Regions from separate parts of the Janthinobacterium sp. JF4 genome, predicted to be linked through region 3. Evidence: predicted binding sites of a transcription regulator. Region 3 holds the regulator's gene; each other region holds the start of a gene.
What was found. Region 3 encodes FNR, which switches genes on or off when oxygen is low (the NO sensors DNR and NnrR bind a similar motif). Its sites were predicted from a motif close to TTGATNNNNATCAA; they were not measured.
Positions count from the first base shown of each region.

Region 1: a site for FNR is predicted at 925-938, ahead of AC54AF_RS23535 (DUF3079 domain-containing protein). Genes of this name have one in related genera too.
Region 2: a site for FNR is predicted at 1,446-1,459, ahead of ubiU (ubiquinone anaerobic biosynthesis protein UbiU). Genes of this name have one in related genera too.
Region 4: a site for FNR is predicted at 700-713, ahead of paaA (1,2-phenylacetyl-CoA epoxidase subunit PaaA). Genes of this name have one in related genera too.

Region 1 covers NZ_JCAQAV010000045.1:28,833-31,959, forward strand. The annotation lists gene AC54AF_RS23525 (MFS transporter) at 1-68, shown strand, start outside; gene AC54AF_RS23530 (prolyl-tRNA synthetase associated domain-containing protein) at 79-573, opposite strand; gene AC54AF_RS23535 (DUF3079 domain-containing protein) at 642-839, opposite strand; gene AC54AF_RS23540 (immunity protein RhsI2 family protein) at 978-1,436, opposite strand; gene AC54AF_RS23545 (hypothetical protein) at 1,593-2,264, shown strand; gene AC54AF_RS23550 (GNAT family N-acetyltransferase) at 2,399-2,686, opposite strand; gene AC54AF_RS23555 (hypothetical protein) at 2,812-3,127, shown strand, end outside.
Region 2 covers NZ_JCAQAV010000037.1:46,261-49,387, reverse strand. The annotation lists gene ubiV (ubiquinone anaerobic biosynthesis protein UbiV) at 1-335, opposite strand, end outside; gene ubiU (ubiquinone anaerobic biosynthesis protein UbiU) at 345-1,382, opposite strand; gene AC54AF_RS21740 (hypothetical protein) at 1,544-1,960, shown strand; gene AC54AF_RS21735 (ribonucleoside triphosphate reductase) at 2,079-3,127, shown strand, end outside.
Region 3 covers NZ_JCAQAV010000012.1:63,793-66,919, reverse strand. The annotation lists gene AC54AF_RS12140 (response regulator) at 1-363, opposite strand, end outside; gene fnr (fumarate/nitrate reduction transcriptional regulator Fnr) at 603-1,361, shown strand; gene AC54AF_RS12130 (FixH family protein) at 1,365-1,889, opposite strand; gene ccoG (cytochrome c oxidase accessory protein CcoG) at 1,944-3,127, opposite strand, start outside.
Region 4 covers NZ_JCAQAV010000003.1:190,686-193,812, forward strand. The annotation lists gene paaX (phenylacetic acid degradation operon negative regulatory protein PaaX) at 1-530, opposite strand, end outside; gene paaA (1,2-phenylacetyl-CoA epoxidase subunit PaaA) at 798-1,787, shown strand; gene paaB (1,2-phenylacetyl-CoA epoxidase subunit PaaB) at 1,816-2,100, shown strand; gene paaC (1,2-phenylacetyl-CoA epoxidase subunit PaaC) at 2,100-2,882, shown strand; gene paaD (1,2-phenylacetyl-CoA epoxidase subunit PaaD) at 2,882-3,127, shown strand, end outside.

The DNA.
Region 1 (3,127 bases), on a different contig from region 3:
GGTCGGCCAGCGCGCATGGTTTCCGGCCGGGACGGCGCAGCGGCGGCGCGCCCGTGGCCGGGCATTGAAACGACGCTGTTAGCTCGCCGCCGGCACATTCAGAATGCGGGGCGCGTGTCCCGTATGCGCGAGGAAATCGACCATTGTGGCATGTGGCAGCGCCACCGTGGCCGTGTTGCGCAAGGGATGGGCTTGCACAGAATCAGCGTCCCACACGGCCTGGTCCAGCACCAGTTCCACCGCCTGCGCGCTGTCGTGGATCAGCGCAAACAGGCTGACGGAGCCCGGCGTGATGCCCAGATGCCGCAGCAGGCGTTCGGGCGAGGCCATGCTCAGCTTACTGACTGGCAACAGCCGCGCCAGCGCCGCCAGGTCGATGCGCTTGTCGAAGGGCACGATGACGAGAAAATGCCGCCTCCCCTTCTCGTCGCGCACGAACAGGTTTTTCACCATCAGGCCGGACATGGCCGGCACGTGCATCAGTGCTTCATCGATGGTGTGCACGGCCGGGTGCTCGACGAACTGGACATCGCCAGCGCTGCTTTCCAGCCAGCGGGACAGGTTTTCTTGCATGGTGGTTCCTCAGCTTGGGCGCGATGAGGAATTGTAGCGGGTCGCTGTGCCGCTCGCTGCGGTCACTGTTAAGGTTTTTTCTCCGTCTCTTCCTTATCGGCCGCCGCCAACCCCCAGTCATTCCAGCCTTCGCCAAACAGCTCGATCGGATGCTGCGTGCGTTCGGAACCATTGCCGCAGCGCATGGCATCCGGCGGACAATACTTGTCGCAGCCCCAGCAGATGCGTTCGGGGTTCTTGGGGTTCAAGGGAAAAGGCTTGGCCATGGGGTGGGCGCCGGGGTCGGTTGGGGTCTTGTTGATGACTCTAGACCTGGCGTGGGGGACGGTCAAACGAATTTCGCTGGGGAATTTGTCCAGGATCAAGCTTGTGCAGATAATAGAACATCGGCACGGCGCCGCGCCCTACTCTAGATCGCTCCTGACGGATATGGCCACTTCCAGCACGGTCCGCGCATAGTTGACACCACCGTCCGCCGCAGGTTGCGCCTTGAGTTCGTCCAGCGCGCAGACCATCGTTACCATGGCGCCAGGCACGAACAGCCCGGTATCCTGCTTGTGATTCGTGCAGATGCTTTCGTCGACTGTCGAGCCATCCGCCAGGCGCAAGGTAAAGCTGTTGACTTGATCGCCACGGCGGCTGTCCTGCCCCGCGAAATACGTTCGTTCGATGATGCCCGTCACGGTTTGCGTCTGGACGCGCTTGGCCTCGATGCTTTTCCACCATGCTTCGGAAGCGAACAGGCCGTGGCTGCCTTTCAGGCCCATGTGGGGTCTGGAACTGTCGAGGGTGAGGGATTGGGTTTTGGCGATGCGAGCAGGGTCTTTTGCCAGGGCTTCAGCAAGGATGTAGACGGGTTTCATTGAGCTGCATTTTTCCGAGGACGCGAATTGACGTAGCTTATATAAGGTTGAAAATATCTGCTGAATGAATGGTGCTCCGTGTATGCCAGCACCTTATAATATTACCAATCATAACAAGCACCATATCTACCAACTCCCTTCATTAATCAAATAACCATGTCTTCAAAAATATTGGCTGGCCTGCTCTCTCGTTCGAAAACCTTGCGCGCATTAATGCTGTTTTCCTTCACACTCGCCTGTACCGCAGTGTCGGCCGAAGGCTTTCAAGGCATCACCGCCGGACAAACCTTGGGCAGCATCAAGGCACAATTTCCCGCTGCAAGCATTGAATCCGTGGAGGCCGCATGGGTAACGGAGTCAGACGGTTTCTATCGACTTTCAGGCCCGGGATTTCCCGGCAAGCTATACCTGGTGTTTTCAGACATGCGACCTTTTCAACGAAAAATGCTTGAAAAGATAAGTGAGAAAATCGAAGCTGCCCCCACAGGCACGATCACGAGAAAGGATATATTCACTTTCGAGTATTGGACAAAACTGGCCAATGAAACCACCGATAACAGCTTAAAAATCAGCAACATGCGCTGGGTACCGGACGCATCCATCCCGCTGCAGCGCTATATTACCAAGTATGGCAAACCCGACGAGTCGGGTTTCAGCGACGCTGACATGAAGCCCTATGTCGTGTGGAAAAAACGCGGCATCTATCTCAACTTATCAGATGATCAAAAACAGGTCCAGTCCGTTGAATTTTCTTTCTCAAAAGAAGAGGAACGCGTCGAGTGCCGCAAGAAGCATCAAAAAACCGATTGGGCCAAGGAGTGTGCATAAGACAGCACGGGAGCGTGCCGGATGAAGGCGGGATATGGGCAGACGGAGGCATTGCCGCTATGAAAGCTGGCTCATAGTAAGCACGAGGCGAGATTCAAGTCCCGTGGGGCAGCCATCACATGGAAGCTTGCTCTTCAATGTTTGCGCCAGATGACGTAGGCATTGCCGGCAGGCTCAAAATCGAGCGTCGGAGAATAGGGCATGGCGTCCGGGGCGGAGAGCAGTATCAAGGACACTTCTTCGCCGATGATGGCCTGCGTGCGCTTGACAAGTTCCTTGCCAATACCCAGGCCCTGATACTGCTTGTTGACGGCCAGATCCGACAGATAGCAGCAATACGCATAGTCCGTCAGCGACCGGGCCAATCCCACCAGCTCATTGTCCACCCAAGCCGACAGCAAGAGGCAAGGCGCGGTGAACAAGCTGTCGGTAACTTGTGTGACAATGCACACACTGGAAATGTGGGACCTTCCATATCTCTATCTGATATCGAACAGACTTGGCAAGGATTGTAAATATGTTGGCACCGTTACGATTGAATAAACGCATGTACACCTCCTCTGTCGCCGCCCTTTTTCTTGTTGCTGGCGTCTCATCGGCGCTCGCTGCCAGTCTTGACGAAGACCGGACGCGCGGTGACATACATGGCTTGTTTGAGATCAGGGATGCTGCAGTAAAGTTCATGGCAGCAGAGAACTCCAAAAACGGAACAAGGTGGCAGGTATTGGAGCCGAACCGGAAAATTCTGGTTGCGAGATGCGTGGTAGCTTTGCGTGTGAAATGGGTTCCGAAGAAGCATGGCCTGTCCGGACCGAATGTTGCGGTGAGTTGCGCCAAGACTGCAAAGCCTACGATACAGCAAA
Region 2 (3,127 bases), on a different contig from region 3:
GCGACGAAGGACGTGCCCTTTTCCATGCAGTGCACGGCGCCCATGTCGTTGGCCTCGACGCCGTAGCGGCCATTGCCCGTGATGCGGCGCAGGGTCGCCAGTTCCGCGCCCGCCTCGATCAGCGCCTGCGTCGACAGCACCACCTCTTTGCCGGCAGCGGCCAGCATGTCGGCGATATCGAGCCAGTCGGCCAGGCGCACCTCATGCCGGCGCGAGCACACGGTTTCGCCCAGGTACACGACATCGACGGCGCTGCCGGCGATCTGCTGGTAAAACTCGAAAACGGTGGCGCGCGGCCAGTAGTACAGCAAGGGACCCAGTGAAAGCTTCAGCATGTTCATCCTCTATTTCCAAGATCTATGGTAAGCACCTAAAGTGTGCTGCTGGCCCTCGGCCAACTTGTCCATGGCCGCCATCCAGCCCGGCTTGACGGCGTAGCGCGCATTGCCTTCGCGGCAGGCGTCGATCGCTTCGCGCCACACGCGCGTGACTTGCGCCACGTAGGCGGGACTGCGCTGGCGCCCTTCGATTTTCACGGCCCGCACGCCCATGGCGATCAGTTGCGGCAGCAGCGCCAGCGTATTCAGGCTGGCCGGCTCCTCGATGGCGTAATACTCTTCGTCGTTGACTTCGAAACGCCCCTTGCACAGGGTGGGATAGCTGGCGTTTTCGCCGGGCGCGTAGCGGTCGATCAGCACGCCGTTCAGGCGCGATTCGAGGCCGTTCGGCGTTTCCAGCCAGCGCACGGATTTCGCCGGCGAGCACACGCCGTGCGTATTCGGCGCCTCGCCCGTCGCATACGACGACAGCGCGCAGCGCCCTTCGACCATCACGCACAGGCTGCCGAAGCCAAAGACCTCGATCTCGACTTCCGTCTTGGCGATCAGCTGCTCCACCTGCGCCATCGACAGCACGCGCGGCAGCACGGCGCGGGCGATGCCGAAGTGTTCGCGGTAAAAATTGATGGCCTCGTAATTGGTGGCCGAGCCCTGCACGGACAGGTGCAGGCGCAGCTGCGGGTGGTGCTCGCTTGCATACGCCATCAGGCCAGGATCGGCCACGATCATGGCGTCGATGCCGGCCTGCGCGGCGCGGTCGATGGCGCTGCGCCACACGGCCCAGTTGTGCGGCTGCGGATAGGTGTTCAGCGCCAGCAGCACCTTGCGTCCATATTGATGGGCGTAGCGCACGCCTTCGGCGATGGCCTTCTCGTCGAAATTGAGGCCGGCGAAATTGCGCGCATTCGTGGCATCGCGAAAACCCAGGTACACGGTGTCGGCGCCATTGTCGACGGCCGCTTTCAAGGCAGGCAGGCTGCCGGCGGGGCAGACCAGTTCCAGCGGTCCGGCCACGCGGGTGGCGGTGGTTGATTCAAGCATCATGATGTTCACAGTCCTGTATCGGCTCAGGGTGCAGACTATAGCCCCGCCCATACCGCCCAGTCCTTGACGCAGGTGAAGGAATGCATGCATGGCTGGCGCGCGTTCAACTTGCTTGACCTGGCTGTAAAATGCCCACTTTTCTCCCTGTCCGATTGCCCGCCATGACCCGCAAACCGCTGCTGATTTTCCTGCTCACCCTGTTCCTCACCGCGCTGCAAGTGCAGTGGGCCGGCCCGGTCGATGGCTATGACGCAGGGACCATCTCCGTGCTGTCGCCGGAGGTGCTGGGCGCGTATCCGGGCGTGCTGCTGCTATTCCTGCTGGCCGTGTTCGCGCGCCGCCAAATGCCGCTGCTGCGTCAGGCTGCCTTCTGCACGGGCCTGCTGGCCGTCTATTGGCTGCTGGCGAACTACGTCACCTTCGACGCGCGCGTGGCCAGCTGGAGTACCTATTCGCCGCTGGAAATCTGGGCGCACGTGCTGCCCGCCTCCGTCGCCAGCATCGCCGCCTGCGGCGCCGCGTTCTTTTGCGCGAGCTGGCTGATCCTGCGCGAAACGCGCTGGAACAAAACCGGCTAAGGTGGTTTTTTCACCTGCATCAAGGATTCGTCACGCAACTGCACGCGCCCTTTGACGTCACTACATTTAGTGATTAATCTCCATAAAAACACCGCATGTTGTGTTTATTGGAGGTTTCATGACGACAAATGCAGTTTCCCCCACACGCGGCCAGGTCGATGTCGCCGCGTCCATCAATGAATACCTGGAGCGGCGCGACTGGCGCGTGAACGCCAACGCCAATCAGGGTTACTCGCTGGGCGGCCTGATACTCAATGTGTCGGGCAAGGTCATCGCCAACTACTGGCTGGACCAGGTGTATCCGCCGGAAGTGGGCGCGGCGCACCGCGAAGCGGCGCTGCACATCCACGACCTCGACATGCTGGCCGGCTATTGCGCCGGCTGGTCGCTGCGCACCCTGCTGCACGAAGGCTTGAATGGCGTGCCGGGCAAGATCGAATCGGGTCCTCCGAAACACATGTCGAGCGCCATCGGGCAGATCGTCAATTTCCTCGGCACCCTGCAAAACGAATGGGCCGGCGCGCAGGCGTTCAGCTCCTTCGACACCTACATGGCGCCCTACATCCGCAAGGACAGCCTGCGCTACGAAGACGTGCGCCAGTACATGCAGGAGCTGATCTTCAACCTCAACGTGCCATCGCGCTGGGGCACGCAGACGCCGTTTACCAACCTCACCTTCGACTGGGTCTGCCCGGACGACCTGCGCGAGCAGATTCCCGTCATCGCCGGCCAGGAGATGGGCTTCAGCTATGGCGAGCTGCAGGCGGAGATGGACATGATCAACCGCGCCTACATCGAGATCATGATGGCGGGCGACGCCAAGGGCCGCGTCTTCACCTTCCCCATCCCGACGTATAACATCACCGAGGACTTCGACTGGCATAGCGAAAATGCGGAACGCCTGTTCGAGATGACGGCCCGCTACGGCCTGCCCTACTTCCAGAACTTCATCAATTCGGAACTCAAGCCGAACATGATCCGCTCCATGTGCTGCCGATTGCAGCTGGACTTGCGCGAACTGCTGAAACGCGGCAACGGCCTGTTCGGCTCGGCCGAGCAGACCGGTTCCCTGGGCGTGGTGACCATCAACTGCGCGCGCCTGGGCCACCTGTGGCGCGGCGACGAGCCAGCCTTGCTGGCCGATCTGGACCGCCTGCTGGAACTGGG
Region 3 (3,127 bases):
GATGCGCCCGGCCACTTGGGGCATGTCGGCCACGATGGCGCCATGCGCATCGAGCACCAGCACGTCATCGAACAGCACCAGCATGGAACGGCGCGAATAATATTCGCGCAATTGGACGGGCTGGCCTATCAATGCGGGCGGCTGCTGCTTGGCCGTCAGGGCGACGACTTGCAGCAGCATGCCCAGCTTATCGTCGAGCTCGGCAGCGGTGCGCGCGATCAGGGACGACTGCTGGCTCAGCAGTACCCGGGTGAAGTCGTCGCGCATGCGCTGCACCTGGATCATGGTGACCAGCGCGATCATGGCGATCGAGGTCAGGCTGGTGGCCAGCGCGACTTTTGCTTTAATGCCGAGAGGCTTCATGATTTCCTTTTCAGTACCGGGCGGCACAGGCGGCAGATAATGCTGTCAGGAATTTTCCTATCAATACATCAACTTGGCAAGCGGCGCCGCGCAAATGGCCCTCTCCGCATGGGCTTTTGACGATGTTGCCATATAATTAAAGTCGGAACGTCGTTTATTCAGCGGAATTGCAGTGAAATTGGCACATGGCAACCCTGTATGCAGTAAACTTGTTATTGCATTTTCTAAAAGGTACCGACATGACTGAAGCGCTACTCACTCCCACCTTGCCCACCGTGAACGTGGAGGCGTTGCGTGCGCGATGCTCGACCTGCAGCATGCATCAATTGTGTCTGCCGATGGGCCTCGATGTGGGCGACATGGACAGGCTGGACCAGATTATCGGCCGCCGCCGCAAGATCGTGCGCGGCGCCTCGCTGTTCCGCATCGGCGACTCGTTCCAGAACCTGTACGCGATCCGCCTGGGCCACTTCAAGACGTACCAGATCAATCCGGGCGGCGAGGAGCAGGTGACGGGTTTCCAGATGGCGGGTGAGCTGCTGGGCATGGATGCCATCAGCGCCGACCGCCACCACTGCAATGCGGTGGCGCTGGAAGACAGCGAAGTATGTGAAATCCCGTTTTCCAGCCTGGAACAATTGCTGGGCAATATGCCGACCCTGCTGCGCCATTTCCACCGCATGATGAGCCAGGAAATCACGCGCGAGCAAAGCGTCATGCTGTTGCTGGGCAATATGCAGGCGACGCAGCGGTTTGCCGCCTTCATCGTCAACCTGGCGTCGCGCTATGAAGCGCGCGGCTATTCGAGCAGCAAATTCCAGCTGCGCATGTCGCGTGAGGAAATCGGCAACTACCTGGGCCTGACTATCGAGAGCGTCAGCCGGTTATTGTCCAAATTCAAGAAGGAAGGCTGGCTGCGCGTCTCCAACCGAGAGATCGAGATCCTGCAGCCGGCAAAACTGAAGGCCATCACGGCCGGCACGGACGTCTGCAAGTAAGACTTACAGTTCTTCATCCGCATGCAGCGCGATGCTGCGCTGCAGCGGCCAGGTCCAGATGCCGGACAGGCGCCACTCGCGTTTGTCGTTTTCCACCAGCACTTGCCAGCGGCTGCGCTCGAGCATCGGCAGCGCCACGGTAAAATTGCCGGCCGCATCGGGCTGCACCAGCAGCTTGATATCCTTTTCCGGCAGCGTCGCATGCGCCAGGTGCAGCTGCAACGGCGCCTGATAGGCCTTGCCGAAGCTGTGCACGGAACCGGTCAGGCGCGCTGACGCCACATCGTAGGACAAGCTCGTGTCCATCGCCAGGTCGCTGGCGACCGTGTCGCGCCGCAGGTCCTGGTTGATCGCCTTGCCCTGCTTGTAGTAATCGCCCACCACCAGCGCATCGGGCTGCGTAAACGCGATATAGCCCATGAAGCTGCCGACGACCACGGACAGGCCGGGACCGATCATCAGCAGCCAAGGCCAGCGATGCTTGTACCAGGGATCGGCGGGCGGTTGCAGTTTCAGACTGTCAGACATGGTATTTCTCCTGTGTAAACGGCCAATCCCCATGCGGGGACTGGCCTTCCTGCATTAGCGCGGCACGATGAATACCGCGCTTTCACGCACATGCAGCGACGGGTCGTCCAGCGAGTGCAATTCGATCGCAATCTTGTTCGAGCCCTTCTCGCCGACGCCGTGCGGCGCGCGCAGGCGGATCGGCCAGCCCAGCGTTTCCGTCGGCTGCAAGGTCACTTCTTCGCGTGTCAGCAAGGTCAGGCCCGGCAAGCCGGAAGCGCTGATTTTAAAATGCTGGGTTTGCTCCGAGGTGTTCATGATCTGCAGGCGGTAGACGTTTTCGATCATGCCCTCTTCCACTTCGCGTCCCATCGAACCGCGGTCGCGGATCACGTCCATTTTCAGGGGCGTGCGCAGGGCCAGCGAAGTACATACGGCGATGATGATCAGAGCCAGGATGGACGTGTAGATCAGCACGCGCGGGCGCATGGCGCGCTGGCGGATCTGCTTCGAATTGAAGTTGTTTTCCATCGCATGGTCGGTACTGTAGCGTATCAGGCCACGCGGCCGCTCGACCTTGTCCATCACGCTGTTGCAGGCATCGACGCAAGCGGCGCAGCCGATGCACTCATACTGCAGGCCTTTGCGGATATCGATACCGGTCGGACATACCTGCACGCACAGGGTGCAATCGATGCAATCGCCCAGCTTGTCGTTGTTGCCGGCCTTCTTGCTCATGGCGCCACGTGGTTCGCCGCGCTTGGTATCGTAGGTGATGATCAGGGTGTCCTGGTCGAACATGGCGCTCTGGAAGCGTGCGTAGGGGCACATGTATTTGCACACCTGCTCGCGCAGCCAGCCCGCGTTGCCGTAGGTTGCCAGGCTGTAGAACAAGACCCAGAACCATTCCCAGGGACCGAAATTGAGGGTGGTCACCGAGTGCGCCAGTTCCTTGATCGGCGTGAAGTAGCCGACAAAGGTAAAGCCCGTCCACAGGGCGATGGCGCCCCATGCCAGGTGCTTGGCCGTCTTCTTGAATGCCTTGCGCACGGAGGGGCCCTGCTTGTCGAGGGCCATGCGCGCGCTGCGCGTGCCCTCGATGCGGCGTTCGACCCACAGGAAAATTTCCGTGTATACCGTTTGCGGGCAAGAGAACCCGCACCACACCCGCCCGGCAATGGCCGTGACGAGGAACAACAAATACGCACAGATGATCAGCAGGGCCGCCAGATAGATGAAATCCTGGGGCCACAGCACGA
Region 4 (3,127 bases), on a different contig from region 3:
TCCGTGGTGTGGCAGACATACAGCTTGCCCTGCACCTCGTTGCGCACGAGGATATCTTCCAGCGCCTCCGCATTGCTGGCCGGGTGGCCAAAGATGCCGGGAGAAATCAAGCCATAGCCGGCCCACAATAATTCCTTGCGTAGCGCCCCCCGCTCCGCGGCGCCGATGCTGCCGGCCGGCCCGATCACCAGGGTCCAGCTGCCATCCCAATGCACGACCAGCGGCGCATAGATGCGGCGATAGGCGCGCTCGAAGCGGACCAGCGCCTCCGGCCGTATCGTATAGGCGCTGCGGCGGCCGTCGCGCTGCGAGCTGAGCCAGCCTTCCTGCGCCAGGCGGAACACGCTGGTGCGCAATAGCCGGTCATTGACGCCGAATGGCGCCAGCAGTTCGATCAGGCTGCCCAGCCAGATGGCGCCGCCGCGCGGCACGATGGCGTCGCCAAAGATGGTCATCACCAGGGACTTCGAGCGCGGTGGGTCGCTTTCCAGGAAATCGGCTATCCATGCCGTGCAGCGGGTGTTCTTCATGTGGTTCCGGTCTGGCCGTGTTGCGGTCGGTTCAATAAAAGCAGCAGTTTACTTGGCTGCGCGGGTAGCGCGGCAATAATTTGCCGGAAGCGCTGGTAGCACTTCGCAATGTTTTCTCATCAGCAATATCATACGCACAAAAAAGCCGCACAAGATACGAATTTTTAAAATGATTCATATCAAGTGTATGCAAATCGTTTTTTGTATCGTATTATCTGTTCATCGCACCGCGTTGCTGCGCAAAATCAAAGACATGGGAGACAGATCATGTACGCACAAATGGTTGAAACCGGCCTCAAGAACGTCCGTTCCATCGACGACATGGGTCAAGAAGAGCGCGCTTTCCAGGCGCGCATCGACGAAGGCATCAAGATCGAGGCCAAGGACTGGATGCCGGACGCCTACCGCAAGACCCTGATCCGCCAGATTTCGCAGCACGCGCACTCGGAAATCGTCGGCCAATTGCCCGAAGGTAACTGGGTCACACGCGCGCCGACCCTGAAACGCAAGTCCATCCTGCTGGCGAAGATCCAGGATGAAGCCGGACACGGCCTGTACCTGTATAGCGCCGCAGAAACACTGGGCGTGTCGCGCGACGACTTGCTGGCCGCCTTGCACTCGGGCAAAGCCAAGTATTCCAGCATCTTTAACTATCCCACCCTGTCGTGGGCCGACATGGGCGCCATCGGCTGGCTGGTCGACGGCTCCGCCATCATCAACCAGATTCCCCTGTGCCGCTGCTCCTACGGTCCGTATGCGCGCGCCATGATCCGCGTCTGCAAGGAGGAATCGTTCCATGCGCGCCAGGGCTACGACATCATGATGTCGCTGTGCAAGGGTACGCCCGAGCAGAAAGCCATGGCGCAAGATGCCTTGAACCGCTGGTGGTGGCCATCGCTGATGATGTTCGGCCCGTCCGACGCCGCTTCCGTCAACAGTGCCCAGTCGGCGCAATGGCGCATCAAGCTGTTCTCGAACGACGAATTGCGCCAGCGCATGGTCGACCAGACCGTGCCGCAAATCGAATACCTGGGCTTGACCGTGCCCGATCCTGACCTGAAGTTCAATGCGGAAACGGGCCATTATGAATTCGGCGAGATCGACTGGGCCGAATTCAACAATGTCCTGAAGGGCAATGGCCCGTGCAACCGCGAACGCCTGCAAACGCGCGTTCAAGCGTATGAAGGCGGCGAATGGTTCCGCGATGCCTTGGTCGCGTATGCAGACAAGCAAGCTGCTAACAAAGCGGCAGCGTAAATACATAAGACAGATAGGGGATAACAACATGAGCAAAGAATGGCCTTTGTGGGAAGTTTTCATCCGCAGCCAGCACGGTCTGGCGCACAAGCATGTGGGCAGCCTGCACGCTTCCGACGCCACCATGGCGGTCAACCATGCGCGCGACGTCTACACGCGCCGCAATGAAGGCGTGAGCATCTGGGTCGTGCGCGCGGCCGATATCGTCGCCAGCAGCCCGGGCGACAAGGGCGCCCTGTTCGAACCGTCGAACAGCAAGGTGTACCGCCATCCCACCTTCTTCCCGATGCCGGAAGAAGTCAAGAACCTGTGATGGGAGCGCCTGCAATGGATGACAAGGTCACTCAACAAAAGGTCGACTACCTGCTGCGCCTGGGCGACAACGCCCTGATCCTCAGCCAGCAGCTGTCGCAGCTGTGCGGCAAGGGCCCGGCGCTGGAAGAAGACATGGCGCTGACCAACGTGGCGCTGGACTTGCTGGGCCAGACGCGCTTGTGGTTCAGCTATGCGGCCGAACTGGAAAACGCGGGCCGCGACGAGGACGACATCGCCTTCCTGCGCGACGCCCACGACTTCAAGAACTGCCTGCTGGTGGAACAGCCGAACGGCAATTACGCCGACACCATGATGCGCCAGTTCCTCTTCGACAGCTGGCACTACTTCCAGTTGCTGGAGCTGACAAAATCGACGGATGCGCGCATCGTCGAAGTGGCACAGAAGTCGATCAAGGAAGTGACCTATCACTTGCGCCGCAGTGGTGACCTGATCGTGCGCCTCGGCGACGGCACGGCGGACAGCCACGCCAAGACGCAGGCTGCCGCCGACAAGCTGTGGATGTACACGGGCGAGATGTTCACGTACGACGCCGTCGACCAGGCCATGGTCGCCGCCGGCATCGCTCCCCCATCGGACGTGTTGCGCCGGGCCTTCCTCGAACACGTGGCCGAGATCTTCGCCGAAGCGACGCTTGTCATGCCGGCGCCCGACGCCTGGATGCAAAAGGGCGGCAAGCAGGGCACGCACACGGAGCATCTGGGTTTTATTCTGGCCGAGATGCAGTTCCTGCAGCGCGCCTATCCCGGGGCGGAGTGGTAATGAACACGCCTACGGCAGCGCTGAACGCGGCCCAGGTATGGGCCTGGCTGGACGACGTGCCGGACCCGGAAATCCCCGTCATTTCGGTGGTGGACCTGGGCATCGTGCGGGCCGTCGAAGTCACGGATGGCGATGCGTGCATCGTGACGATCACGCCCACGTATTCGGGCTGCCCGGCCATGCAGGTGATCGCCGACACCGTCACGGATGCCTTGCGCAGCCATGGCGTGGCCAAGGTGACGCTG